Regions from separate parts of the Peribacillus sp. Aquil_B1 genome, predicted to be linked through region 2. Evidence: a T-box and tRNA genes for the amino acid it is inferred to sense, from the RefSeq annotation. Region 2 holds a T-box; the other holds one or more tRNA genes.
What was found. A T-box is a leader RNA that pairs with one kind of tRNA and senses whether it is charged. The one in region 2 lies ahead of glyQ (glycine--tRNA ligase subunit alpha), so its partner is inferred to be a tRNA-Gly.
Positions count from the first base shown of each region.

Region 1: it has a tRNA-Gly gene. The T-box ahead of glyQ (glycine--tRNA ligase subunit alpha) is inferred to sense a tRNA for this amino acid. The anticodon was not compared.

Region 1 covers NZ_JAKXEE010000001.1:81,691-96,808, reverse strand. The annotation lists gene MPH60_RS00535 (ATP-binding protein) at 1-699, shown strand, start outside; gene MPH60_RS00530 (response regulator) at 704-1,651, shown strand; gene MPH60_RS00525 (FecCD family ABC transporter permease) at 1,734-2,741, opposite strand; gene MPH60_RS00520 (FecCD family ABC transporter permease) at 2,738-3,748, opposite strand; gene MPH60_RS00515 (iron-hydroxamate ABC transporter substrate-binding protein) at 3,815-4,735, opposite strand; gene MPH60_RS00510 (ABC transporter ATP-binding protein) at 4,686-5,534, opposite strand; gene nfsA (oxygen-insensitive NADPH nitroreductase) at 5,803-6,552, opposite strand; gene trmL (tRNA (uridine(34)/cytosine(34)/5-carboxymethylaminomethyluridine(34)-2'-O)-methyltransferase TrmL) at 6,624-7,112, opposite strand; gene MPH60_RS00495 (amidase domain-containing protein) at 7,180-8,037, opposite strand; gene queG (tRNA epoxyqueuosine(34) reductase QueG) at 8,217-9,356, opposite strand; gene MPH60_RS00485 (B3/B4 domain-containing protein) at 9,463-10,131, shown strand; tRNA gene MPH60_RS00480 (tRNA-Gly) at 10,924-10,997, opposite strand; gene MPH60_RS00475 (YbjN domain-containing protein) at 11,188-11,601, opposite strand; gene MPH60_RS00470 (FUSC family protein) at 11,767-13,719, opposite strand; gene MPH60_RS00465 (NADP-dependent oxidoreductase) at 13,968-14,996, opposite strand.
Region 2 covers NZ_JAKXEE010000001.1:1,012,681-1,027,798, forward strand. The annotation lists gene MPH60_RS05005 (diacylglycerol kinase family protein) at 1-202, shown strand, start outside; gene MPH60_RS05010 (cytidine deaminase) at 242-640, shown strand; gene era (GTPase Era) at 633-1,562, shown strand; gene MPH60_RS05020 (YqzL family protein) at 1,662-1,805, shown strand; gene recO (DNA repair protein RecO) at 1,839-2,591, shown strand; T-box leader at 2,650-2,826, shown strand; gene glyQ (glycine--tRNA ligase subunit alpha) at 2,924-3,820, shown strand; gene glyS (glycine--tRNA ligase subunit beta) at 3,807-5,876, shown strand; gene MPH60_RS05040 (helix-turn-helix transcriptional regulator) at 6,037-6,675, shown strand; gene MPH60_RS05045 (pyruvate, water dikinase regulatory protein) at 6,704-7,513, shown strand; gene MPH60_RS05050 (YaiI/YqxD family protein) at 8,026-8,481, shown strand; gene dnaG (DNA primase) at 8,533-10,338, shown strand; gene rpoD (RNA polymerase sigma factor RpoD) at 10,374-11,507, shown strand; gene MPH60_RS05065 (hypothetical protein) at 11,684-12,220, shown strand; gene cccA (cytochrome c550) at 12,440-12,808, shown strand; gene MPH60_RS05075 (tRNA (adenine(22)-N(1))-methyltransferase) at 13,025-13,732, shown strand; gene MPH60_RS05080 (Nif3-like dinuclear metal center hexameric protein) at 13,729-14,847, shown strand; gene MPH60_RS05085 (4-hydroxy-3-methylbut-2-enyl diphosphate reductase) at 14,899-15,118, opposite strand, start outside.

The sequences.
Region 1 (15,118 bases), 930 kb from region 2:
ACGATTCATTTAAAAAAAACATTAAAAAATGCTGAGAATATTACCAAGAAATCGTATGATTTGTATCGAGATTTAAAAGCTCTGGAAAAAAGGGAAAAGCAACCCCATGTTTATACAGAGCCATATAGTCAAAAAGCATTGCGCATCGCGGGTGAAATGCATGAAGTCAAGAAAGATAATCAACGGATTTTTGCTGGTCTCTCCAAATTGATTTCCAATGAGAGTTTTAAAGATTATATGAATGCTGCTGAACTTTTTCATTTAATTATCCGAATTAATGAAAAATATGCCTTATCACTAGGAAAGGATATCCAATTTGAATATTCATTGGATGGAAATGATTCACATTATCATGTGTATACCGTGTTATCTCTTTTCAATAATTTAGTCGCAAATGCAGTTGAAGCAATTAAAGAAAAGGGAATCGTCCGTTTAAGTTTGTGTGAAGTTCATGACAATGTAGAATTTAAAGTTGCTGATACTGGACCTGGAATTCCTCAAAAATATCAGACTGTCATATTCAAACCTGGGTTCACTTCAAAATATGATCATTTCGGGACACCTTCAACAGGGATTGGTCTCTCATATGTTAAAGAGGTCGTAAAAGAACTGGGAGGCGATATCCTGTTTGAGAATAGTTTTAACGGCGCCGTTTTTTCAATAAAATTACCCATTCAAAAGTTGATCCAGAGAGGATGATTCCATGCGTTTTTTTATAACAGATGATGATTGTGCCATACGGTCAAACTTAAGCCAAATTATAGAGAACGAAGATTTAGGAGAAGTGGTGGAGGAAGCCGAGGATGGAAGCCTATTAGAAGGACATATTTTGAATTTAAAACAAATTGATATTTTATTTATTGATTTATTAATGCCCATCCGGGATGGCATTGAGACACTTCGTCATATAAAAAATACATTTAACGGGAAAATAATAATGATTTCGCAGGTTGAATCAAAGGAGCTGATTGGTGAGGCATACTCACTTGGAATTGATTATTATATTACTAAACCAATCAATCGTATTGAGATATTAACAGTTATCCGAAAAGTTATGGAACGAATTCATTTAGAAAGATCGATCACAACTATTCAAGCCTCTCTGAATAGTGTATTGAATTTTGAACAGCCAAAAGTTGATAAATCCATTAATTTTAATGAAAAAAGTATCAGTGAGGTAGGTGAATTCCTACTATCGGAATTAGGGATCGTTGGAGAAAATGGCGCAAAAGATTTAATGGAGATGCTTCAATATTTATTTATGTATGAAAGGACTTTTACTTTTGGAAAGCAATTCCCCACCCTTAAAGATATCTTTGTAGAAATCACCAAAAAAAAGCTCGGCACAGCAGCTTTGCAGGCTGATATCAATCGGGAAATAAAAGCTTCCGAACAGCGGATACGCAGAACGATTAACCATTCGTTAAATCATTTTGCTTCGCTCGGTTTAACGGATTTTTCAAATCCGAAGTTTGAAAATTACGCTTCCAAATTTTTCGATTTCACAGTCGTTCGCCAAAAGATGAAAGAACTGCAAAATGATTCATCATTCGTTCTTACACCTACCCGGGTAAATACAAAAAAGTTTATTCAAGTATTTTATTTCGAAGCGAAACGATTGAATCCTGATGAAATAAATAGATATAGATAACTCCTATTAAAACAAAAAACTGCGGAAGCACTCAAAAACATAAGATCCCCTGAAATCATTCAGGGGATTTTTTAGCAAATTGTTATTTTTTCAACAATAAATACATGAAATAAGGAGCACCGATCAATGCGACCATGATACCTGCAGGAATCCCCTCGGGTTCAATGATATTACGGCCTATCGTATCGGCAAGCAGCAATAGCCATCCACCGATTAAAATGGCAACCGGAATGAATAGTTGATTTCGAGGTCCTACCAAGGATTTTGCTATGTGCGGGGACATAAGTCCAATGAATGCAATTCCGCCTGTAACAGAAACGGCTGCCGCTGCCAGTGCCACAGCCGTGATCAGCAGGACGATCCGCTCCTTTTCAATCGATACACCGACCCCAATTGCGACCGGTTCATTTAAGCCAAGCAAATTCAAACGATTTGCTTTATATAAAGTGAATGGAATGAGGATGATTAACCATGGAATGATTGCCCAAATGAAAGGCCAATCCGTGCCCCATATATTTCCCGCCAACCATTTTGCGATGAAATCGACCTTCGCTCGTTCCGCTGACGAAATGAGGACAATCATCAGGCCTGAAAGCGCCATTGAAAAACCTACGCCGATCAACACTAACCGAACGGGTTCAAGGCCACTCTTTCTCTTGTATGAGAGGATATATATTAAACAGGCCGTCAGTAACGCTCCGATAAAACCGACAAGCGGAACCATATAAACAAACGAACCAGCGTCAAGCGGGAAAAACAGAAAGAAAGCGGCAATGGCAACACCTGCTCCTGAGTTGATCCCGATTATTCCTGGATCGGCTAAATCATTACGTGTGATCCCTTGCAGAATGGCTCCCGACAGTGCAAGGGCCATGCCTGCTAAAAGGGTGATGATGATTCGCGGCAAGCGGACGGAAAATAATATGAATTCCTCTTTAAACGTCCCTTGCCCGAAGAGCGTTGGAAACAGTCGCCCTAAAGAAAGATTTGAATATCCCGAACACGTCCCTATAATGATCGTAATGATGATGAGTGCAGTTAATGCACCTATTATCCAACGCTGTTTTTTGACTAAAGCTGAGTGGATCATGAGAATGCTTTACCTCCTTTACGCACGATTAGGAGGAAGAAAGGTAAACCTATCATCGCAACAACCGCTACCACAGGTGTTTCATATGGAGAATTGATGGTACGGCCGATCGTATCGGCAAGCAGCATGAAAGTGGCTCCCAAAATCGCAGACATAGGAAGGATGAATCGATAGTCCGTACCCACGATAGCCCGAACAATATGGGGGACCATTAACCCGATGAACACCATATTTCCAACAAGCGCAACGGCAGCTCCTGCCAGGAGAATGATGACCACGAAAAGGACCACCTTTATTTGTGTTGTCTTTTGCCCTAAGCCTACCGCCACTTCTTCACTTAAGCTAAGTATGGTGAGCTGTCTGGAAAAGATAAGGGAAATCAGGATGCCTATTAAAATGAACGGCACGATTACGCGAAGCTGCTCCCATGAAGTTCCGATATTCCCGCCAGCTGTCCACATCGAAACATCTTTTGATACCTTGAAATAAATGCCGACCCCTTGCGAAACGGCAAATAGGAATGCAGAGACTGCAGAACCAGCCAATACGATCCTTAATGGTGAAAATCCTCCCTTTTTGATCGCACCGATTCCGAAAACCATGGTTGCCCCGACAGCGGAACCTATAAAACACGCAATCATGATCCCTAAATTATTAGCATTTGGAATAAATGCCAAAGTAATGGCGAGACCTGCATTGGCTCCTGCCGTCAATCCAAGCAACCCCGGATCGGCAAGTGGATTCCTGGTCATCCCCTGCATGATGGCACCAGAAACGGCAAGCGCTGCACCCACGAAGATTGCTCCCACTTCACGGGGGAAACGGATTTCCCGGATGATTGAAAGCTTTTCACCGACAGCATTTGATGTCAGTGCTTGCCAGACATCTTTTACAGTAACATCAGCCGCACCAAATGCCATTGAAATAATGAACATGCCTATGAATACAGCAATCCCTATGATCAGTTTATATATAAATGGGATGAAACGTTGATTTTCTTTAGTCATCTGTCTCTCTCATCTCTTTTTTATAGAATAAAAGGAGAGGAAATGGATTTCCTCTCCCTCGCTGTATTATTTTCCAAGAAAACTTTTGGAAAAGAAGTCTAATTGATAATCTAATGTTATTGGGTCATTGAAGTAGAATTCTTTCGCATTCACTTCAAATAGTTTATTGTTTTTAACAGCAGGAATGTTTTTATACGTATCAGTTTGTTGGAATGAATTGTCCTCGTCTTTATTATTACTCAAAATAACATAATCACCAGCATAGTCTGCCAGAACTTCTAAAGACAAAGCAAAGTAACCATCTTTCAACGCTGCTTCTTTTACTTTTTCAGGCATGGCCAACTTCATTTCCTGATAAAGGATTTCCGTTCCACGACCCCAATTATCGCCAAATACATAGAACTGTTTGTCAAACTTTTCGAATACGGAAACGGTTGTATCTTCACCGATTTTGGCTTTAATGTCTTCACCGGTTGTTTTTGCCCGTTTTTTGAAATCATCCACCCAAGCTTGGGCTTCTTTTTCTTTATTCAAAAGCTTGCCAATTTCTACGTGCTGTGTTAAATAGTCCACTTTTCCGTATGTATACGTTACGGTCGGAGCAATTTCACTTAATTTATCAACATTTTTAATCGTTGATAAACCAATGATTAAATCCGGATCCAACTCGATGATCTTTTCCAGGTCTTCGTCCGTCACTTCTTCGACATCTTTTAATTCCTTAAAGTTCGGGTTCATTTTAGACCATGAATCGACACCTACAAGGTTTACATCCAAAGCCATTACGTTACCTGCGAAAGTAGATAGCACTAAAACACGCTGAGGATCGGCCGGAACTTCAACAGGGCCATTTTCAGATTGGTAGGTGATGGTACCTGATTTTTCCTTTTTGGAAGCCGGGCTTTTTTCTTTTTCGGCTGACTCGTTGCCACAAGCACTAATAATTAACACTAACAGCAGTATAAACGGGATCATTATCTTTTTCATTTGTCGTCAAATCTCCTTTTAGTAAATTGTATGTGCTGCACATTGGTTTGTTCGTTCGTTGATCTCGTCCGATTACCGCATCAATTTGGAATACTTCCTTAAGCACTTCATGAGTGATGACTTCTTCACAATCTCCTGCTTTGACTATTTCCCCGTCCTTTAAGGCAATGATATAGTCGGCAAAGCGAGCAGCTTGGTTTAAATCATGAAGAACCATGACAATTGTACGTCCCTGTTCTACATTCAGCCTTTGTAATAATTCTAGAACCTCCAGCTGATGTGCCATATCCAAATAGGTGGTCGGCTCATCAAGGAAGATGATTTCCGTTTCCTGGGCAAGGGCCATCGCAATCCAAACACGCTGGCGCTGACCTCCTGATAGAGCATCCACCGGACGGAACTTGAAGTCTTTCGTGCCGGTCACTTCAAGTGCCCAATCAATCACATCATAGTCTTTTTGGGTCAGGCGCCCAAAACCTTTTTGATAGGGAAAGCGCCCATATGATACGAGCTCCCCAACCGTCAATCCGCTTGCACTCTCGGGTGTCTGCGGAAGTATGGCCATTTTTCTTGCAAGGATCTTAGTGCTTTCTTTTAAGATATTCACCCCATCTAAAACAACCGTACCTGATTGATTGGGAATGATTCTGGTCATCGCTTTCAAAAGTGTCGATTTCCCACATCCATTTGAACCGATGATCGTCGTGATTTTTTTATCTGGAATTTCCACACTGAGATCTTTTACAATTAAACGTTCACCATAACCAATATTTAAAGCCTCTGTATATAGGCGAAGCATTTTTTAACCTCCATTTACTGAAAAATAGGTAAGTAAAAACTCAAATGAAAATGATTATCATTATCCACTACTTAATTACTATAATTCTATCTAAATATATTGTCAATGGTAATTTCATGGGCATATAAGAAGAAATCCTGACTGGATTTTTTGGGCCAGTCCGGATTACCGAGTGACAAATGAACACAGTAAAGATCCCGGAAATGTTTCCGGGATCTTTACTCCATACTCAGGACTTTGGAGGATGTCCATTATGGGAAAGGCATAATCAATGTTTCTTAAATCCTTGCTTCTCAACATATTCTTTCATGTACAACCTGCTTTTCTTTCCAAGCATTCCAGCCATTTGCTCGGTCCAGGTGTCTTTTCGTTTACCTTTAGTCCGTTGCTCGTAATAGCTGGAAATCGTTTCATTATACTCTTCAAGTTGTCCGATGAACTCTTGCCTATCCTCCTGATATCCATTTTCATGATAGATATTGGCCAGCGGCAAACGCGGCTTTTTATCCGAACGGTTTTTCGGATATCCGACAACTAGACCGAATAATGGCATAACGCGATGCGGTATATTCAAAATCGCTGACACTTCCGGGAGATTATTGCGGATCCCGCCTATATAGCAAATGCCAAGATCCATCGATTCTGCTGCCAATGCCGCATTCTGAGCCGCAAGAGCAGCGTCAATACAGGCAACCATGAACTTCTCCGTACTTTCAATTGATTCGGACAGGTCAGTGTTTTCCATTTCGGAAACCATATCCTGACGATATAAATCGGCACAAAAGACGAATAGATGTCCATTCTTCTCTACATATGCTTGTGGTCCGGCAAGTTCAGCAAGCTTGGCTTTCTTTTCCGGATCGGTTACCCCGATGATTGAATACGCTTGAATATAACTTGAAGTCGATGCAGCTTGGGCACATTCAACAATCGTGTTGATTTGCTCATCAGACAACAACTTGTCCTCAAAAGAACGTATGGAACGGTGATCTAAAATCTTCTCAATAAAGTTATTCAATGCTCCCACCCCTTAAGAATATGTATCCATCATCGGGGCTGAAATGCCCCCGATGATAGTATTGATGAAACTCAACCTTTTGTTTTCAAATCCAAATCACGGTAATTTTGCTGTCTAAGTGCTTCATAAACCAAGATGGCAGCCGTGTTCGACAGATTAAGTGAACGCACTTTATCCGTCATTGGGATCCGCAGGCACCGATCCATATTTTCTTGGATCACCTCTTTCGGGAGACCCGTCGTTTCTCGGCCAAAAATGAAGTATATCTCACTGTCTTGATCACTGTAATCGAAGCTGGAATGTGGCTGCTCTCCAAATTTCGTCAAGTAATAAAATTCACCGCCGGCATTTCTTTCATAAAACTCTTCTAACGAATCATAATAATGGATCTTTACATTCTCCCAGTAATCGAGCCCGGCCCGTTTGAGCTGTTTGTCATCCGTCGAGAAACCGAGCGGGCGAATGAGATGTAAAGACGTATCCGTCCCTGCACACGTTCTTGCGATATTTCCTGTATTTGCTGGAATCTGTGGTTGATATAAAACTACATGTATTGACACTTCATTTTCACCTCTAGTTTGAACTTCACCTTAATTATAGCATTAAACAAAAAAGACTAAAAACCAATCAACCTCCATCCAAAATCACAAAAAATTTATAAACGATGTTCGGTGTGTATCTGGTTGAATCCTCATATGTCCAATAGCGGTGACGGCTGTTCATCGTATGTGCATTCACTAGGGGCATCCCGTCCTGATCCTTCGCCGTTACGATCAAGTTATGATCAAACCGTCCGTCCCCTTCGAAATCTATGCAGAGGATATCTCCCAAATTCAATTCCTTGGCAGACTCGACCTGCTTTGTCCTTATGGCATTCCCGGCTTTAAGCAGATGATATAAAGCATGGGCCGTCGTCCATGTATAACTCCAGCTTTTCCCTCTCATCCACCAGCCCTTACTTTTGTTTGGCGCCCCCCACATCGGTATGCCTCCCGCATGTAAACATTGAGAAATGTAATTCGTACAATCATCAGTGAATTTATGATAAGCGGGATTGAATTCGTTCCACCAACGCTCAGCATATTGGACGGCCTTCATTCGATCATACTTATATGCGAGACGATCTGCGCCTGGATCACATTTTGGCGGTGCCTCTTCGGTTTCAAAGCTGGGAAACAGCTCATGTTCATCCACTATATACCCATTTCGAAAACGGGCCTCCCTTTCTTCCATTTCTTCTTCTATATAAAATGAATCCTCCTGTTTCAATAAATATTGCAGGTGCACATGATATGTCAGAACTGTATCATTGTCTTCCTTTCTTTTCGAATGTACCTTACCTGCCGCATTCACCCGAACAATTTCCGCCGCACGGTTCCTCATCACTTCCTTCTTCAAATGTAACTTCCTTTCACCCCGTTCTAAATCATCGGAAGTATAAAACTCCACTCTTTCTTGTAAAAGGCGTTGCAATTGTTCCCTCAAGTTCATGCCCTCCTTCTTACCATCTATGCTAATGTGTATGTATGTAGGCATGGACAAAAACACAATTTCATAAAATGTGGGAGTTTCAACTTTTAAAAAGGCTTCCTCGAAGGTAACGATATATTTTAAGCCAAATAAAGCCGCCCGTTAATATTTACCGGGCGGCTGCATTTTAGATATCATTTTGTTTCCAAGGTAAACTGCAGTCCTTTCTCAATTTCCGCCAGTACCTCTTCATCCGTTTCCTTCATTCGTGCTTCTTCCAATGCGGAAACAGCCTGCTCCCGGCCAATTTTCCCAACTGCCCAGGCCGCCGTCCCCCTGATGACAGGCCGCGGATCATCCTTCATGACCTGTATCAATTGTGGCAATGCCGTTTCATCTTTGAAATGGGCCAATGCTAAAATGGCATTTCGTTGGATTGGTTTTTTACCGCGCCAAGAGCCAGATACATGGCCGTATGTCTCTTTGAAGTCCCGATTTGAAATCGTAAGCAGGGGTTTCAACAGCGGTTTCGCCAGCTCCGGGTCGGGTTCCATCTCTTCATGAAAATGAAAATCCATTCCTTTATTTTTCGGACAAACGGTCTGGCATGTATCACATCCATACAAACGATTGCCTATTTTCGTCCTGAACTCATCCGGCAGGAAACCTTTTGTTTGCGTTAAGAATGCGATACAACGCTTGGAATTTAGCTGCCCGCCCTGAACGAGCGCACCAGTCGGGCAAACATCGACACATTTATTGCATGTCCCGCATTGATCTTCCATCGGTTGATCCGGTTCAAAAGGCAGGTTGGTTATCATGTCTCCCAAGTATACATAAGAACCGAATTCCGGTGTGATGATCATACTGTTTTTTGCACTCCAGCCAATACCTGCACGCTCAGCCACTGCCCTGTCTGATAATTCGCCCGTATCGACCATGGATTTCATCATTGCCCCTGGCACTTTATCTTTAATGAAATCCTCAAGCAACTGCAATTTATTACGAAGAACGGTATGATAATCCGTTCCCCAAGACGCCCGGCAAAAGATCCCCCGGCGCTCACTTTTTGTACTTTGCGGAGCATTCTTCAATTTCGAAGGATAAGCAAGCGCAATCGAAATGATCGATTGCGGTTTATCGAATATCAATTCTGGCCTTACCCTTTTTTCTATATCAGCTTCTTCAAAGCCTGACTGATAATCCAGCTCTTGTTGACGTATCAACCGACCTTTCAACTCGGTAAAGGCCGTGGCCGACGTAAAGCCGATTTTATCGATGCCGATTTCCTTACTATATAAAATCACTTCTTGCTTGAATGTGTTCATATCCATATTAATCACCTACGTTCATTCAGTATTCCCATTGAAAGCTTGAATCTTTTTCAAACCATTGCTATCTATGATAAACTAATTGCAATCATTTTTGGAGGTGAAACGGTTGGAAATTACCATATCAGCTAATCTTAACAGTAAAATCCCTCAATTCAAAGTTGGGATCATTACATATGAAAACATCGAAGTAGGTCCCTCCCCGCAAATGGTTAAAGGAAGACTTCAACTATTTCAGGAAGCCCTTTTCTTCGACCTTGAAGAAAAGGAATTGACCGACTTTTCCGGCATTAAAGTGTGGCGGGAGATTTTCAAGGCTACAGGAACAAATCCGTCACGGTACCGCCCCTCCGTGGAAGCTCTTTACCGCCGCGTAAAAAAACAGAATTACTTAACACCCATCCATTCAGCCATCGATTTAAATAACTTCTTTTCGCTGTTATATGAAGTTCCGATCGGCATTTATGATGCGGAAAAATTATCAGGGGACATCTCGATTAAGATCGGCGAAGCGTCAGATGGTTATGAAGGTTTGAACGGCCGCTTGAATTCCATGGAAAATATGATTACATCAGCCGATCATGTGGGCGCCTTCGGAAGTCCTTACGTTGATTCAGAACGCACGAAAGTCACCGAGGAATCGAAAAAGGCCATCCAAATCATTTATTTACAGCCCAATACTCCAATCATGGAAGCAGATCAGCTAACGAAATCCTTGATGGACATGTTCCTTGAAATCCATGGTGGTGAAGGGACTTACTCGATTGTAGAAGGATAATTAAAAATTGACGAAAATAAACCCTTTCCACAATCGGAAGGGGTCTTTTTATGATTTTTCCAATTAATTAAACCAGTGCCATAGTATCCTTTTATTCAACCGATCGATCCATCCCCTGAAAAAGGCTGGAATTTATGAACATAAAGGATATTCACTCATATCATTACTACAAGCTTAGGTAAGTACATGACAAATAATATTTAAAGAAGCGAACACACCACAACAATGGTTACAGACGTAGGCAAATTAATAATAGTTGCTGTTGATTTTTCGCCGACTGCTTGCCAAGCCTCATCAAAGCAAGCTTCTTTGAATCCCGTCTAGCCAGTTATTCGGCAGGAGTGTCGCAAATTTCTTCCATCCAGTAAGGATTACTGTAAAAAAATATGAAGATTAACCTAGCTTAAACTTGGTTCGGATGAGTCCACCCTGCGTTTTTTTCTTAATAACATTTCAGTTGATTCCAGCCGGAGCACTTTTGTTTCAACCTACACGACTCCCCACACTTTTTTGGTCGGTAAACCGCAACCATAACAATGGTTACATAGCCTGGCACCTCTTTCTCTATCCCATTAACAGTCGCTAAACAGACTTCGACTTCACAACTTGCCAGTTTGGACAAAAAAACTCCGGTTTTCGTTTGCGTATGACATACGGGAACACTGCTTTCATAAAATGCAGGTAATTTGGACAATAAAAAAATCCCACTGTAAACAGTAGAATTCTTGTAATAATATTTAAACGCAAAGCTTCGTTCTCCAGGTAACGAAACCCTACGTTATGAGTATGTATTGGAGCGGGTGAAGGGAATCGAACCCTCATCATCAGCTTGGAAGGCTGAGGTTTTACCACTAAACTACACCCGCATATTCTTGTAGAAGTTTGTCGAATTACCAATCAACAAAATTAATTATATAGTTTAATGTGAAAAAATGCAATAGTTCTTTTAAAAAAAATTAATAATTAGCGTATTGTAACGTTAATATATTCATTCACTCTAGTAAAAATGTTAAAAAGTCCCCTGATTCAGAGAACTTTTTCATCCTTTATGATGATTTAAGACCAAATGACTTCCATTAGCCGCGGATAAACCTGCTGTGCCGTTTCAAGCAGCATGATTAACTTCCTGAACGCCAGATCCGGTACGATATCCCCTTCAATGGAGTATGAATACCGAATGGAAATGGTCCCATTTTCCTCATACAGCTTAGAATACCTAAAATTAGCATTATATTCATTCAACAGTGTATGTACGGCCTGTTTCTTTTCAGGATTCTTCAATTCGGCGACATTAAAGCAAAATAAGTCCGCCACATTTTCATCTTGATTGAAAGCAAATACTAAAAGAACCTTCCACCCGTCCTTTAACTTCTGCTCAGCCCTAAAAAAGGTGGTGCCATCTTCATTCAACTCATTCATATAGATTTTCTCACTAGTTAAAAAATCACGAAATTTAGCAACGTTTGACATGGTTCATCACCTTTCTCTTTGTAATTACATTTTATAATGAAAACTGGCATTTTTACAGACTTTTCTATAACTCTTCCAATTTCATCCTATTAATAGAGGTGAAGAATCACTCATTTCAGGATAGGGATTCAAATATGAACTCCCATAAGAGGATCAATGGATTGATTAGCCAGTTGCTTCTCCGCAAAACTGGAGCGCATCTTGCAGGTCCAGAATTTCCTGGCGGATTTTTGAGTATCCTTCTATTTCTGGCACTTCTTTATTCGTAAGTGATCGACTTTTATCGGCCGCTATCGCCATGGTTTCGAAAACATACAGCAATTGAGCAAGCTCTCGCTCTGAAAGGATTGGCCGTTCAGAGGATTTTAAGCTGGCATTTAGATAATATCCCAACTGTTCTATCGAAAATATAACGGGCCAAAGAGATTCCAAGCTAGCCTTGTTTTTGAATATCTCACCAAGGGATGCATTGTAGACGGTTAATAGATTCACCATATTTGTTTGCATTTTGTTCCTTTCACTGCTTTCATCAATTGCAAGGTCATTATCTTTTTCAGAGAACGCCATCAATAATAGCTGCCCCTGGCTACGAATCGTTTTGGCTATTAAATGATTGAGAAGACTGGATGCCGAACGACTTCCGAGCAACAGCGACCCAAGAAGACCTATCAAGCTTCCAACGACAATATCGGTTATCCTTACAGTCGCAAAAAAACCGAAATCATAGCTTTGAGATGAATATTCCGCCATGATCAATGCAGAAGGGGTAAAAAACATCGCCGCCAATCCATAATTCCGAACGATGAAAAGCTCTGTAATGAATGTCAAAGATAAAATGATCAGAACGATGATGAACTCGTTATGGACGGCTGCTAGAATTAAACTTGCTATCAGGAGTCCGATGACCGTCCCGAAAGTCCTTTGGACCGCCCGATGGAATGTGGCGATGATGGTCGGACCCGACATTACGGCCGCACAGGATAAGGGAATCCAGTACGAACGGTTAAAATCGGCAGAATAGGCGATGATTGCCGCAATGGTAAGGATTGTTCCATATCGAACGGAAGAGAGGAAAACAATGGAATTCTTATCGAACGCCCCAAGAAAAATGGTTTTTAAAGAAGGCTTGGAGATGGTTGCTGCTTGATCGATTTTATGCACAGGTTCATTCATGATGGCATCTGCATCGTAAATCATCATGAATAACTCTTCCACCTCATAAGTCATTTGGTCTGGTTGAAGGATCATTTTTTTATTCTTTGTTCCAGATGCAATGGAACCGGCCAAGGCACGAACGGATTGACCTAATTCTGGCGGCATCACGATCTTTTTGTTCAAGGTAATCTCCAGAGCCTCCAAGAATATGGCATTTGCATGTTCATTCAATAGATATAATCGCTTCAACTCATCTTTACTTCGCCTGTTTGAAACCCCCGCTAACAGTGTATCTTCAGCGTGTTTCATCGCCAATACCGTTCTCTGTCTTGCTTTATTGAATGTCTCGGTGCCCATGGAATCAAAGAATGCCCCCAATTCTATGTACACCTTTTCTACCGCAAGCGATTCTGGTCCATGAGGGTTGAAAAACCAGCCTAACATACAGATTATCCATGATAGTGCCCCACCCATTAAAACGAGGACACCACGCAATGGGGCCAGGCTTTGGTCAACGGGCATACCTGTCGCAAGCGCAAAGCTCAAGACGAAGAATACCGCCGAAGGACCGGTTATCTTTAATGCACCAAATACAAAAAAAACACTGGCCCCGATGATACCCATCATTATGGCCGTTCCTAATTGGTATGGAGCCAAAAGCGTCCCTAAAATAACAGATAAAGCAAGACCCACCATCACAAAGAAAATCTTTTTAGCTCTTTGGCGATACGGTTGGTTAAAAACGTATAAATAAGTGAAACCTCCTATCCCTGCAAGTAAACCGTACGATAAATTGCCGAATAATAATCCAATGAAAACAGGTAGTGCCGCAGCTATACCTGCACTTAGTGCTTTTATCCAAGGAAATGGATTCTTTTTTATTTCAAAAGCCTGTTTAAATGTCGTATGTATCGTATCCAATTTCAGAGATTCGGAAGAGGACCTATGCTTATTTTCACTCATTTTAAATCTATCCTTTCATTAAAGATTCCATTACCTCTGTAGTGAAAGCTATGTCTGATGAAGTGACTTCTAATAATTAATATCCTTCATATGGATCAAAAGATACCACTAAAGGTAATGAAGGATCATATTTTAACTTGAAAGGAAAACGGCCTTTCCCCGATTGAAAATCGAAAAAAGGCCGCTTTTGTCATAAGCTGCTTAAAAATCACAAAAAAGGACCTTCCTCAGCTTTATTTCCAGAAAACTTATAGTTGAGCGAATTCAGGTTCCGCAACTTTTACAAGCTGTTTACCGAGGTTCGTTCCTTTAAACAAACCTAAAAATGCATCAGGCGTGTTTTCGAACCCTTCAATAATCGTTTCTTCATACTTCAGCTTTCCTTCTTGAAGCCACTTACCTAAATCCGTAGCACCTTCTTGGAATCTAGCGGCATAATTTCCAACTGTGAAACCTTTCATTAGTGCACTTGTTTTGATCATCGCCGATTGCAGACGCGGTCCTAGATTTTTTCCTTCTGCGTTATACGAGGAAATCGCTCCGCATAATGGTATTCGGGCATTTGCATTCAAAAGTGTGAAAACAGCATCGGACACCTCGCCGCCCACATTATCGAAATAAATATCGACTCCATCGGGAACAGCATTAGCTAAATCTGTCGCAAAACTATCACTTTTATAGTTTACGGCTCCATCAAATCCTAGCTCTTTCGTTAAATACTCAAGTTTTTCATCTGAACCAGCGATGCCAACAACCTTCGCACCTTTAATCTTAGCAATTTGTCCGACTACTGAACCAACTGCTCCAGCCGCTCCTGAAACGACTACCGTTTCACCTTCTTGAGGTTTACCAATATCAAGCAAACCAAAGTAAGCAGTTAAACCGGTCATTCCAAGAATCCCTAAATGAGTTGTGACCGGAGCCACCTTCGGATCAATCACGCGGATTTCCTTTTCGGTAACAACTGTGTATTCTGCCCAGTCGATATTTCCAACAACGACATCCCCTTGTTTGAAGGAATTCGATTTGGATTCAACAACTTCAGCAACAACGCCGCCCGTAATGACTTTATTCAATTCAAATGGAGCAATATATGATTTGGTATCTTGCATTCTGCCACGCATGTATGGATCGACAGATAAATATAGTGTACGTACTAAAATCTCATTATCCTTTGGTGTGGGAACTTCACTCTCAACAAAGTTGAAATCCCCTTTCGAAGGCATACCTTTTGGACGATTTGCCAGGGTGATTACTTGTTGTTTAGTTTGTGTCATCATTGTTCCTCCTTGGTTTGAATACGTAATTTCGAAAAGAAGCGTATCACTGATGAAGTTCATAGGTCAAAGAATATGATTGGCTATTGCTTCCATAACACTCTTTATGTAGCCTTTCCTGA
Region 2 (15,118 bases):
TTTCATTTTGGCGGCCATAGCCGGTACGATTACGTTGGAGCTCGTTAATTCAGCTATTGAAAGAGTAGTGGACCTGGTAACGGATCAAATTCATCCGCTTGCCAAGCAGGCAAAAGATATTGCAGCCGGAGCTGTATTCATATATGCTATATTTTCTATAATAGTTGGATTGATTATCTTTTTGCCTAAGTTTGGCCTGTAGATTGCCGAAATGGTACTCAATTTGAAAGGAAGATGTGAATTGAATACAAAAGAATTGATTGAGGAAGCTAAAAAAGCAAGGGATAAAGCCTATGTGCCTTACTCCAAATTTAAGGTGGGGGCGGCCCTTTTAACCGCTGATGGAAAGGTCTATCATGGTTGTAATATAGAAAATGCAGCATACAGCATGTGTAATTGCGCCGAAAGGACAGCTTTATTCAGTGCTTATGCCCATGACGATAAAAAATTCACTAAACTTGCAGTCGTGGCAGATACCGATGGTCCCGTTTCCCCATGCGGGGCATGCAGGCAGGTTATTTCAGAGCTGTGCGAAAAGGATATGCCGGTTGTTTTGACCAACTTAAATGGGGATATAAAAGAACTAACAGTACAGGAATTGCTTCCAGGAGCTTTTTCACCGGAGGATTTGAATGGATAAATTATTTAATGATACACAAGTAAAAGATTACAAATCAGGTTTCATTTCGATTATTGGACGACCTAATGTTGGAAAGAGTACATTTCTGAATCGGGTCATCGGTCAAAAGATCGCCATCATGAGCGATAAACCGCAAACTACAAGAAATAAGGTCCAAGGTGTACTTACGCAAAACGATTCACAAATGATTTTCATCGATACACCTGGCATTCATAAACCAAAGCATAAGCTTGGTGATTTCATGATGAAAGTGGCCACGAATACATTGAAGGAAGTCGATTTGATTCTCTTCATGATCAATGCCACTGAAGGATACGGACGCGGTGACGAGTTTATCATTGAAAAACTTCAATCCGTAAAAACGCCTGTTTTCCTGGTGGTAAACAAAATCGATGCGATGCATCCAGATGATTTACTTCCGATCATTGAAAAATACCAACAGCTTTACCCTTTTGCGGCAGTCGTTCCGATTTCTGCACTTGAAGGAAATAACGTCGAGACATTGCTTGAACAAATCAAGGAACACTTGCCTGAGGGTCCACAGTTTTATCCAGCTGATCAAGTGACCGATCACCCGGAACGTTTTATCATTTCCGAATTGGTCCGCGAGAAGGTGCTGCACCTGACACGGGAAGAAATTCCGCATTCGGTGGCTGTTGTCATCGATTCAATCAAAAAAATGGATAACAGCGACACCATTAATGTCATGGCGACGATCGTTGTCGAACGTGATTCACAAAAAGGCATTGTCATCGGAAAGCAAGGGAAAATGCTTAAAGAAGTCGGCAGCCGTGCCAGAGTGGATATCGAAAACTTATTGGGCTCGAAAGTTTTCCTGGAACTGTGGGTGAAGGTGCAGAAGGATTGGCGTAACAAAGCAAGCCAGCTTCGCGATTATGGCTTCAATGAGAGCGAGTATTAATTAACAAAATTTACGCGTCATGAAAGTTTGGAAAACGGTCAAGCTAATCATATGGTCGGATATTCATATTGCTAGTTAAAAATGAAAGGTGGGCTTTATATGTTGGATTTTACCTGGGAGTTATTTACTGAAACAGGTAATGTGGACACCTATTTGCTGTTTAAGGAGATAGAAGTCGAAAGACAGGAAAGACACTTGGTATTGAATGATGAGCTAGCAGAAATTGATTTTCCTGTTTCATAGGTTAGCCTTGGCGAGCATGGGTGGTGTCTTGGTATGCTCCAAAAATGTGAGGGCATTGTCATAAGGCGAACTGCATATGGAGAAAATAACAAAATCATTACTATATATACCCGTGAGCTAGGAAAGATTGGCGTTATGGCTAGAGGAGCCAGTAAACCTAACAGCAGGCTTTCTGCCGTCACACAGCTTTTTTGCTCCGGGTATTTTCTTGTAACTACGTCTACCGGACTCGGAAGTCTCCAGCAAGGCGAAATGGTCGATTCACTCCGTTTCATAAGGGAGGATCTTTTTGCCACTGCTTATGCTTCTTATATTGTTGAATTACTTGATAAAAGCGTTGAGGATAAGAAACCGAATCCATATTTGTATGAGTTGCTTTCGCAAACCTTGCATTACATAAACGAAGAATATGACGCAGAGGTATTGAAATTCATTTTTGAAATGAAGATGCTGCCCGTCAATGGGATTAACCCAGTGCTGAATCAATGTGCTGTATGTGGTGAAACGGAAGGGGAATTCTCCTTCTCGCTTCGGGAAGCGGGCTTCATCTGTCACCGCTGCCTAGGGAAGGACCCTTATCATTATAAAATTTCACCTGCAGCCGTCAAATTGCTGCGGATCTTTTATTATTTCGATTTATCAAGGCTCGGAAACATTTCCGTCAAGCCTGAAACAAAAAAAGAACTGCGGAAGATCATCGATGCTTATTATGAGGAATATTCTGGTCTGAATTTGAAATCAAAAAAGTTCCTGAAGCAGATTGATACGATGAAAGATATGTTTTAGGATCTGACCTATTGACATTCCATGCTAGTTTGTATAAAATTCTAATCATCAAAATAAGAAGATTGCGTTGATGGAAAAGAGTATCTGTCATTCTCCATAAAAAGCGAACCCGGGACGGTGGAAGCCGGGATATGGATTTACAGGGAAGGGCGTTTCCGGAGCATGTTGCTTTAAAAAGAGGCCGTTTAATAAACGGCAATTAGGGTGGAACCGCGGGTAAACTCTCGTCCCTATGCATTTCGCATAGGGACGGGAGTTTTTTGTTTGCCAAAATGTGATGGGTTCCGACCTGATTTTAAAAAGAGCCGTTTTAAATAACCTGGAGGTGTACGATGAATATTCAAAATATGATTTTAACGTTACAAAAGCATTGGTCTGAACAAGGCTGCATATTAATGAATGCTTATGATGTCGAAAAAGGGGCAGGAACGATGAGCCCATACACGTTCCTGAGAGCCATTGGACCGGAGCCTTGGAGCGTAGCTTACGTGGAGCCTTCACGCCGTCCTGCTGACGGTCGTTATGGTGAGAACCCTAACCGACTGTATCAGCACCATCAGTTCCAAGTGATCATGAAGCCGTCACCTGACAATATCCAAGAGTTATATTTGGATTCTTTACGCGCATTAGGTATAAATCCGCTTGAGCATGATATTCGCTTTGTGGAGGACAACTGGGAAAATCCATCACTAGGATGTGCTGGTCTCGGTTGGGAAGTGTGGCTTGATGGAATGGAAATCACGCAATTTACATATTTCCAACAAGTGGGCGGCCTTGAGTGCAAGCCGGTTTCCGTGGAAATTACATACGGGATCGAACGTCTCGCCTCTTACATTCAAGATAAGGAAAACGTATTTGACCTGGAATGGACAGATGGATTCACAGTTCGGGATATATTTGGACAGCCGGAATACGAACATTCGAAGTATACGTTCGAAACCTCCGACCTTGATATGCTGTTTCAGCTTTTCACGATGTATGAAAAGGAAGCGCATCGCCAAATGGAAGAAGGACTTGTACATCCCGCATATGATTATGTTTTGAAATGTTCACATACATTTAACCTTTTGGATGCCAAAGGTGCCATCTCGGTGACGGAAAGAACGGGTTATATTGCCCGGTGCCGTAACCTAGCGCGCAAGGTTGCCAAAACCTTCTATGAAGAGCGGGAAAAATTAGGCTTCCCGATTCTGAAAGTGAAAGGGGAGAATACAAATGAGCAAGCGTGATTTGTTATTGGAAATTGGATTGGAAGAGCTGCCTGCCCGTTTTGTGACAGCATCAATGAAACAGTTGTCAGATAAGGTGCAGCAATGGCTAACGGAAAAAGCGATTGAATTCGGAACGGTTGAGGCTTTTTCCACCCCAAGACGTTTGGCCGTACTGGTGAAAGACGTGGAAGAGTCCCAAAAGGATATCGAAGAAGAAGCAAAAGGCCCGGCTAAGAAAATCGCTTTGGACAGCGAAGGCAACTGGTCTAAAGCCGCATTGGGATTCGTCAGGGGTCAAGGCATGACTTCAGAGGACATTTATTTTAAAGAACTAAAGGGTGTGGAATATGTCCATGTGAATAAATTCATAAAAGGACAGCAGACCGTTCAGCTTTTATCTGAGCTTGCTGAAATCATCAGCGGCATGACGTTCCCGAAAAATATGCGTTGGGCCAATCAGGAGCTCCGCTTCGTCCGTCCGATTAAATGGCTGATTGCCTTATTCGGCAATGACATTGTGCCATTCAGCATTGCTGATGTGGAAACGGGCCGAGAAACAAAAGGACACCGTTTCTTGGGCGATAGCGCTAGCATCGAACTGCCGGAACTGTACGAAGATACGCTAAAAGAGCAATTTGTTATGGCGGATCCAGATAAACGCCGGCAAGTTATAATGGATCAGATTAAAGAGCTTGAGCAGGAGAAAGGCTGGATCATCCCAGTCGATGAAGACCTGCTTGAAGAAGTCAATAATTTGGTGGAGTATCCAACGGTTTTATTTGGGAATTTTGAAGAAGAATTCCTTGAGCTTCCAGCTGAGGTGCTTATTACATCGATGAAGGAACATCAACGTTATTTCCCTGTTAAGGATCAGGACGGGAAACTGCTTGCTCACTTTGTAACCGTGCGTAACGGCGATGACCGCCATTTGGATAAGGTTTCTAAAGGGAATGAAAAAGTATTGCGTGCCCGCCTATCGGATGCAGCATTCTTCTACAAAGAAGATCAGAAAAAAGAAATTTCGGATGCTTTGAAAAAGCTTGACAGCATCGTTTATCATGAAGAAATCGGTACATTAGCCGAGAAAACTGCCCGGGTAACTGCTTTGACCGGTGACCTTGCGGATGCTTTGAATTTAAAGGCGGAAAAAGAAATGGCGCTTCGTACAGCTGCAATTGCCAAGTTCGATTTGGTGAGTCAAATGGTTTATGAATTCCCTGAATTGCAAGGGTATATGGGTGAAAAATATGCGCTCTTAAAAGGTGAAGCAAAAGAAGTGGCCGCGGCTATCAATGAACATTATATGCCAAGACATGCGGATGACAATGTACCGCCTTCAGTCATTGGTGCGGTTGTGAGTTTAGCTGAAAAAATGGATACTTTGTCTTCATTCTTCGCTATTGGCGTCATTCCGACAGGTTCCCAGGATCCTTACGCATTAAGAAGGCAGGCGAGCGGTGTCGTCCAAATCCTAGCGGAGAAGAAATGGAATATTTCTCTAGAGGAGCTTATTGTTTTAGGCCTTAAAGGACTGGAATCAAAAGGCATCTTAAAACGTGATCTTGAAGAAGTTAAAGCGGATATGTTCACATTCTTTAAAGCACGTGTCAAACACCTGCTTCAAGAACAGCAAATCCGTTACGATTTAATTGATGCAGTTCTGTTCAATGAGATCGGTTATATCCACTCTATCGTGGAACGTGCACATGTCTTGAATGCTAAAAAGGACGAAGCAGGGTTTAAAGAAAGCCTGGAAGCATTAAGTCGGGTCATGAACATTGCTGTTAAATGTGACAATAAGGTGACAGTTAATCCTTCTGCCTTTGAAAATGATCAAGAAAATGCGTTATATGTAAAATATCAAAATGTGGCAATCCGTTATATGGAATCTAAAGATGAGAATGAGCGGTTTGAACAGCTTATTTCGCTACAATCGGAAATAGAGTCATATTTCGAGAATACAATGGTCATGGCAGATGATGAAGCAATCCGTAATAACCGTTTATCCTTAATGAAGGAAATCAGTGATTTGGTTGCAGGCTTTGCTGCCATGAATAAAATCATCCTTACATGATCGAAAGGATGTATGGAAATCGGAAACACTTTAAATAGGGTTTCCGATTTCTTAAAAAGATAATGGTCAATAATTAGGACAAAAATGCCCTTATTAAATAATTTAGTATATAATTATTAAATGAATAAATTTTGTTACTTTACTCTGCGAAAGCAGTGGGGTGGTGATTATAATCCAATTAAATAAGCGTCAGGAGCAAATTTTACAAATTGTAAAAGAAAACGGCCCGATTACTGGAGAACATATTGCGGATAGATTGAACCTTACCAGGGCGACACTTCGTCCAGATCTAGCCATTTTAACGATGGCAGGTTTTCTTGATGCCAGGCCGCGAGTGGGGTATTTTTATACAGGCAGGTCAGGGACACAGCTTTTGACCGACAGCCTTAACCATCTTTATGTACGAGACTACCAATCGATACCCGTCGTTGTTGACGAGGGCATTTCCGTATATGATGCAATCGTCATGATGTTTTTAGAAGATGTCGGAACAATGTTCGTGGTCGATAAGCATGCATTGCTTGTTGGTGTCTTATCGAGGAAAGACTTGTTGCGTGCGAGTATTGGGAAACAAGAGCTTAACTCCATTCCAGTCAATATCATCATGACTAGGATGCCCAATATTACAATGTGTTCAAAAGAGGACCTTTTGATTGATGTGGCCAAAAAATTGATTGATAAACAAATCGACTCATTACCGGTCGTCAAAGACACAGAAAAAGGCTATGAAGTAATTGGAAGGATTACAAAAACCAATATTACGAAAGCATTCGTAGCTTTGGCTGATGAAGGCTATTAGGGGGCTTGCAAAAGGAATGACGGAGAATATGAACGGTTCTATTATATATGTTGTATCGGATTCAGTAGGGGAAACAGCGGAATTGGTTACAAAAGCCGCTGCAAGCCAGTTCTCGGGATCTGCATTTTCCATAAAGAGAATTCCGTATATTGAAGATGAACAAAACGTGGATGAAGTGATATCACTGGCTAAGTTGGATGGGGCAATCATTGCTTATACTCTTGTGAAGCCGGCTATTAGAGCGTATATGAAAGCACAGGTCGAGAAAGAAAATTTGTCTGCTTATGACATTTTAGGGCCGCTCATGGACATCCTTGAGGAAAGGGCGCCAAAAGGGCCGCTTAATGAACCTGGTCTTGTAAGAAAGCTGGATGATGACTATTTCAAGCGTGTGGAAGCCATTGAATTTGCTGTAAAATATGATGATGGACGTGACCCTCGGGGCATATTACGTGCAGATATCGTCCTTGTCGGTGTTTCACGCACTTCCAAAACACCGTTATCACAGTATTTAGCCCACAAACGATATAAGGTGGCGAACGTACCTTTAGTGCCTGAAGTGGAACCTCCAGAAGAGCTGTTCCTGGTACCTCCTGAGAAATGCATTGGTTTAAAGATCAGCCCGGAAAAGCTGAACCATATTCGTAAAGAACGATTAAAGTCGCTTGGGCTTAATGATCATGCGATTTATGCAAATGTGGAGCGCATAAAAGAAGAATTGACATACTTTGATACCATCATTTCAAGGTTGAACTGTCCTATCATTGATGTAACCAATAAAGCTGTTGAAGAAACAGCCAATTTGATAATCAATATTCTTCAAAACAAAAACCGTTGATCCTTATAATTAAGGTAAATCAAGATGTGAGCTAGGCACTTTATGTGTCAGCTCACATTTTAATGCCAAGGTTAAATAGGGAATAAAAAGAATAAGTTCAAAATAATTACATAAAATTCCTCGTTGTGTTCAACCGTAAATCCTTTAATTTGCATGAAAACAAAATCGGAATTTAAATGTTGGCATCTTCTAAACAAATAGACTATAATAAAAAATTGTGAGAAAAAAGTAATCTTAAGGTTTAGACTTAATTAATAAGGAATAAACTAAAGGTTAATGAGATGTCAAGGTTTTTATCATAAAAATAATTCGACATGTTCCGTATAATTTAGGAGGGGCCGGTCTTTTTCAAGGCAAAAGATGCGCTTTCACTTAAATGAGCAGGTATTCCTTGGAGAATAATGTGTGCGCTTTTAGAGGAAACTCTCTGGATCAATGCTGAAAATTCACCATATCTTCATAAAGTTTAGGGGAGAAAAAGGATTATGCAGAAAGATGTAGAATTAGAAGTTATGAATAATAAACCTACGATACACGTCGATGCCGATGCATGCCCGGTGAAAGACGAAATCCTTCATTGTGCAAGTTTGCACGATGTTGAAGTCTGTTTTGTTGCATCATATAAAAATATGATGAATAACCCTGAAGGTAAATGGGTATATGTCGATGCAGACAAAGAAGCGGCAGATCTTTATATAGTAAACTCAGTAAAAAAGGGTGATATTGTCGTTACTGCAGATATTGGTTTGGCTGGAACCCTGCTTCCGAAAAACGTTTATGTCCTTTCGCCAAGGGGAAAAGAATACACGGACGAGAATATTTTCATGCTCTTGGATATGCGTTATCAGTCGGCGAAACTCCGCAGACAGGGTAAGCATACAAAAGGGCCGAAAGCATTCACGAAGGAAGATCGTGCTTGTTTTACAAATAAACTTTTGAAAACATTGTCGAACTTTGCAGGGAATTAGGAAACAGTATCGAATTAAAAACTATCACCAATATTGCAAGGTGGAAAAATGATAAATGGCCGTATAGAAGATGAGAAAATTAATCAAATTCGTGAAGCAGTTGACATTGTTGATTTAATTGGGGAGTATGTCCAGTTAAAGAAGCAGGGCCGCAATTACTTTGGCCTATGTCCTTTTCATGGTGAAAACTCGCCCTCGTTTTCCGTTTCAACGGAAAAACAAATCTTTCACTGTTTTGGTTGCGGGGCAGGGGGAAATATTTTTACCTTCTTAATGGATATAGAAGGCTACAGCTTTGTGGAATCTGCAAAAGTTTTAGCCGAAAAAGGAAATGTTCCTTTGGATGTTGAAATCAATAAGGATTCCAAGCGTTCTAACATGCCGGCAGGCTCGCAGCAAATGGTTGAGGCACATGACCTGCTGAGGAAGTTTTATCATCATCTCCTCGTTAATACGAAAGAGGGGCAGGATGCTCTCGAATATTTACTTAAACGCGGGTTTACTGAAGAGACGATAGAAAAGTTCCAAATTGGCTACTCTTTGGATTCATGGGATTTCGTGTCCAAGTTTCTTTTAAAACGCGGGTTTCCAGCGGAATACATGGAGCAGGCAGGGCTTATTATTTACAGGGAAAAAGACGAGTCATATTTTGACCGTTTCAGAAATAGAGTCATGTTTCCAATTATGGATCATCAAGGAAATACGATTGCATTTTCAGGAAGAGCGATGGGGGACGATGAGCCCAAATATTTGAATAGTCCTGAAACGCCAATCTTTAATAAAAGTAAAACTTTATATAATTTCCATCATGCAAGACCACACATACGAAAGAAAGAACAAGCAGTCATTTTTGAAGGCTTTGCCGATTGCATTTCAGCTGTTGGCGCAGGTGTGGAGAATGCGGTCGCTACAATGGGTACTGCCCTGACGGACCAGCATATCCAGCTTTTAAAAAGAAATACTGACCAGATACTTATATGCTACGATTCGGACTCTGCGGGATTGAACGCTGCCAATCGTGCAGTTAATATGCTACAGGACCATGAATTTTCCGTGAAAGTCGCTCTCATGCCTGATAACTTGGACCCCGATGACTACATAAAGGAATTCGGTGAAAAAAGCTTTGTTTCTGAAGTAATAGGGGCCAGTTTAACCTACATGGCATTCAAAATGCATTATTTGCGTCGAGGGAAAAATGTAAATAATGAAGGAGATCGAATTCAATATATCGAAGAAGTCCTTAAAGAAATTTCACGATTGCCAAATGCAGTGGAGAGGGATCATTATCTTCGGCAGCTATCCTCTGAATTTTCCCTATCATTGGATGCGCTGGAACAGCAGCAGCGTCAGGTGTTCTTTACGGAACGCAAGAAGGGGACACTGCCGCAGCCTGCAGCCCAAAAGCAAATGTCCCTGCAATATGAGCATAAATTAAAGCCTGCTCACCATAATGCTGAAATGAAGTTGATCGCCCATATGCTAAAAAGCAGGGATACGACTTTCAAAATTCAGCAATTGCTTGGACAAACGGTCTTTCATGTAGATGAACATCAGGCAATCATCACCTATTTATATGCGTTCTATGAAGATGGACACGAACCGGATACAAGCTTTTTCCTTACTTATTTACCGGATCCAAACTTGAGAAGGATCGTTTCGGAAATAGAAATGATGTCAGTGAATGAGGAAGTTACCGATAAAGAACTGACCGATTGTATAAATCAAGTGTTGAAATATGAAAAGTTGTTAAAGATAAAAGAAAAACAAGTTGAAGAAAAAGATGCAGTTAGGCGAAGTGATTATGTCACTGCTGCACAAATTGCCATGGAAATCATTAAATTGCGTAAGTTGTTGTAGTCGTTTAGGTGTAAGTCCTGGAAGGAGGGGAACTAATGGCTGAAAAACCAGCACGTTCCAAACAAGTTGATAATGAATTTAGCCTTGAACAGGTGAAAGAAAAATTACTAGAGCTAGGTAAAAAACGAGGCTCTTTGACTTTAGAAAAAATCGCTGAAATGATTGGCGGTTTTGAATTGGATTCCGATCAAATGGATGAGTTCTATGAGGTGTTAGCAGAAAACGGCGTCGAAATACTCACTGATGGTGAGGAAGACGAGGATGAAGATGATCCGGATGAGAAGAAGCTTGCAAAAGAAGAAGAGTTTGACTTAAATGATTTAAGTGTTCCTCCTGGCGTTAAAATCAATGACCCAGTACGCATGTACTTAAAGGAAATTGGTCGGGTCGACCTTTTATCGGCAGAAGAGGAAATCTCTCTGGCGACGAGAATCGAAGATGGAGATGAAGAAGCGAAACGCCGTTTGGCTGAAGCTAACCTTCGACTTGTTGTCAGTATCGCCAAACGCTATGTCGGACGCGGAATGCTTTTCCTTGATTTGATTCAAGAAGGTAATATGGGACTTATCAAGGCAGTGGAAAAATTTGATTACCGCAAGGGATTCAAATTCAGTACGTATGCAACATGGTGGATTCGCCAAGCGATAACCCGTGCCATTGCCGACCAAGCTAGAACGATCCGGATACCGGTGCATATGGTGGAAACCATCAATAAATTGATCCGTGTCCAAAGACAGCTTCTTCAGGATTTAGGACGTGAACCTTCTCCGGAAGAAATCGCGGAGGATATGGATTTAACACCTGAAAAAGTTCGTGAAATCTTGAAAATAGCTCAGGAACCGGTTTCATTGGAAACGCCAATAGGTGAAGAAGACGATTCACATTTAGGTGATTTCATTGAAGATCAGGATGCAACCTCTCCATCGGAGCATGCAGCATATGAACTATTGAAAGAACAGCTTGAAGATGTATTGGATACTCTTACTGACCGTGAAGAGAACGTCTTGAGACTCCGCTTTGGACTTGATGATGGCCGTACCCGTACTCTTGAAGAGGTAGGTAAAGTATTTGGGGTCACCCGCGAGCGTATCCGTCAAATCGAAGCGAAGGCGCTGCGTAAACTGAGACATCCAAGCCGCAGCAAACGCTTGAAAGATTTCTTGGAATAGAATATATGCCCTTCACAGAGCCCTCTTTGAATGCCCAGCGTTCGGGAGCGGCTCTTTTTTTTAGTTTCGATGTAAAAATATCCTGTAAGAACAATGATTTCCTTTACCCATTCAATGTAGAAAATTTTAAAAGCTAAGTCGTTAAAAGAAATGATCATCATGAGGATGTGAGATTCATGGATGAGATGAGAAAGAAAATCATCATTCAAGAAATAAACTCCTGGAAGGAAAGTCGTATGCTTCCGGAGCAATATTGTAATTATCTGCTAGCCTTATACTGTCAAGGCGAACTGCCGCCATCCAATTCGGCTAAAACCGGGAGCAAAAAAAACGACTTCTTTTCCGGGTTGTTGATTGGAGCCCTTTTTGCATTTATTGTATTTTTGAATTATTTTACTGAAATACCCATAAGAATGCAAATGCTTATGACAACAATTTCAATTCTTGTCTTTGGGCTGGCGGTCCGCCGCTTTACCGGCAGGAAAATCATTTTTCAAATGGCCTTGATGGGAATGGCGCTATCTTTGCTTTTATTAACAGTCAGTTTTGCCGAATTCATGGCACCCGGCCAAGTGAATATCCTTTATATTTTCTTGTTCATTAATTGCGGACTTTGGATTTTATTGGGCAAAAAACTGAAGCTGCTCCATTTTTCCATAGCGGGAGGCCTGGGAGCAATGGTCACTCTTTACTTTTTTTTTAGGACTTTCTAGCGGTTTTAATTAGTAGTTTTAGGGTATTATTAAATATATGTAAGAAAAAGTAAAAGTGTTTGGAAATATACATAAGTTTTTGACAATTTTAAGAAATTATATAATATCTTCTATTTTTGGGCTTTTACTTGAAACTCTTTTCAAGTAAAATAATATATAGCTGTTTGTATATAATATTAAATATGGTAAGTTTAGGTTCTACATAGGGGAGGAAATACTATGAATCGCAATCCAGTAATGCCTTTTATTATTATCATGGTTTTTGGTATTGGACTTATGTTTTTACTTTCGTTTAAAGGTTTGGGTGATGCCAAAGATCTTGCTAAGGAAAAAGAGGGCGGCGAAAAGACAGAAGAAACAGAAAGTGCCTCAGCATCACCTGAGGACATCTATAAGCAAAACTGTATCTCTTGTCATGGTGACGCCTATCAAGGCGGCGTCGGGCCTGCCCTAAAAGGAGTTGGCGATCGTCTGTCGGTTGACGAGGTCAAAGACGTGATCACTAATGGACGAGGTGCGATGCCACCAGGTTTAGTCGAAGAACAGAACATTGACGCCATGGCCGAATATATTCATGGACTGAAATAATTCATGAAACTGACTCAAGAAATCGTTGGAAAGCGAACTTTTTGAGTCAGTTTTTCATTTATTCTGAAAAGGAAGATTCCAGATGGAAAGTTTCTTTTGCCCACTGATAGAAAGAGTCCTTTTTCTCCTTTCTGTAATTTTCCGATTGAACTTGGTATAATCGAAAGGGAAACGAAATATAGAAAGAAATTATTTGAATTAAGAGAGTTGATAAATATGAACCATGAAAAACTATCGATGAGATTAGAACGTGTTGCCATACATATACCAAAAGGAAGCATCCTTGCAGATATAGGTTCCGACCATGCTTATTTGCCGTGCTATGCTGTGACTAACGGCTTGTGTGACAGCGCAATAGCAGGGGAGGTTGTAGAAGGGCCATATCAGTCAGCACGCAAGCAAGTTGCAATGACAGGGCTTGGGGACAAGATAGAGGTCCGTAAAGGAGACGGGCTAGAAGTATTGAAGCCCAATGAAGCGACATGCATTACGATTGCAGGCATGGGAGGTACTTTAATATCAAGTATATTGGAAAGCGGAAAAGGGAAACTCGGCAAGGCAGAAAGGCTTATCCTTCAACCTAATGTCGGTGCAGCGAATGTTCGCAGCTGGCTAATTGAAAACGGCTGGGAACTTAGTGGAGAGGAAATCCTTGAGGAAGATGGGAAAATCTATGAAATCTTAATTGCTGAAAAAGGGGACCCGCTCCGCCCTTATCGGGTAAACAAGCAAGCCGGCCTCACATTCGGTCCATACTTAAGAGAGCAATTCAGTGACATTTTCATAAAAAAATGGCAGCTAGAGAAAAAACATTTGGAAAGAATCATCGAACAATTGGATGAAAGCGGAAGAAGCGGACTGGAAACGAAGCGCAATGAATTAAAATCCCAAATTTCCGTAATTGAGGAGGTGCTTAAAGGGTGAAGACAGTGAATGGTCTCAAAATCATTGAAACGTTTGAACAATTCTCCCCAAAGCATTATGCAATGGAGGGAGATCCGATCGGACTGCATGTAGGTCAGCTCAATAAGCCGGTTACTAAAGTGCTGATTGCCCTTGATGTGCTGGAAGAGGTTGTAGACGAAGCGATAGAACATGGCGCGGAATTGATCATCGCCCATCATCCGCTTATTTACCGACCTTTGAAAAGGATCGACACAAACACAGCTGGAGGCCGCATCATCGAAAAGCTGATCAAACATGATATCGCTGTTTATGCTGCGCATACCAATTTGGATGTGGCTAAGGGCGGAGTAAATGATTTACTTGCCGAAGCGCTGCAATTGCAGGACACAGAAGTATTGATTCCAACTACCGAGACAGCTCTAAAGAAATTGGTCGTATATGTTCCAAAGGCCGACGCACAAAAGGTGAGGGAAGCCTTAGGTAAGGCGGGGGCCGGAGCGATCGGGAATTACAGCAATTGTTCGTTTTCCGGGGAAGGTACCGGACGCTTCTTGCCAGGTGATGGCAGTGAGCCGGTAATTGGCTCGCAAGGAAAGCTTGAAGAAGTAGCTGAAATGCGGGTCGAAACGATATTTCCGGAAAATATCGAGAAGAAAGTGCTAGCTGCGATGATCAAAGCCCACCCATATGAGGAAGTTGCTCACGATATATATAAACTGGAGAATAAAGGGGAGTCTCTTGGCTTAGGGAAGATCGGTGTACTTCCTGAAGAAATGACACTTGAACAATTTTCCGAACATGTGAAGCGGACACTTGATGTTGAAAAGGTGCGTGTCGTTGGTGACTTGCAAAGCCCAATCAAAAAAGTGGCCGTGTTGGGCGGAGATGGCAATAAATACTTTACGACAGCGAAATTCAAGGGAGCTGATGTATACGTTACAGGTGACATGTATTATCATACAGCCCATGACGCGATGATGCTTGGATTGAATATCGTGGATCCAGGCCACAATGTTGAAAAGGTGATGAAAAAAGGGGTGGCACGAATCCTTAAAAAAATGTGCCGCGAAAAGAACTACGATGTGGAATTCATTCCATCCAGGCTGAATACAGACCCTTTCCGTTTCATTTAAATATTACCAAAAAGGCAGCCATTAGTGGCTGCCTTTCTTTTTTTTGTGAAATCATTTCTTCACTTTAATCTTGGGTAAAATTTTATGCAATGGCGTTTTCTTTTCGGTATTCCAAGTCGATTCATCATTTGCTTCATATTGCTCCAGAAATGCGATAACTTCCTTCGTGATCGGAGTTGGTGTTGATGCTCCTGAAGTGACGGCAACTGTTTCTGCATCTTTTAGCCATTCAAGGTTCAGCTCGGAAATGTCAGCGATCCGATAAGCTCTT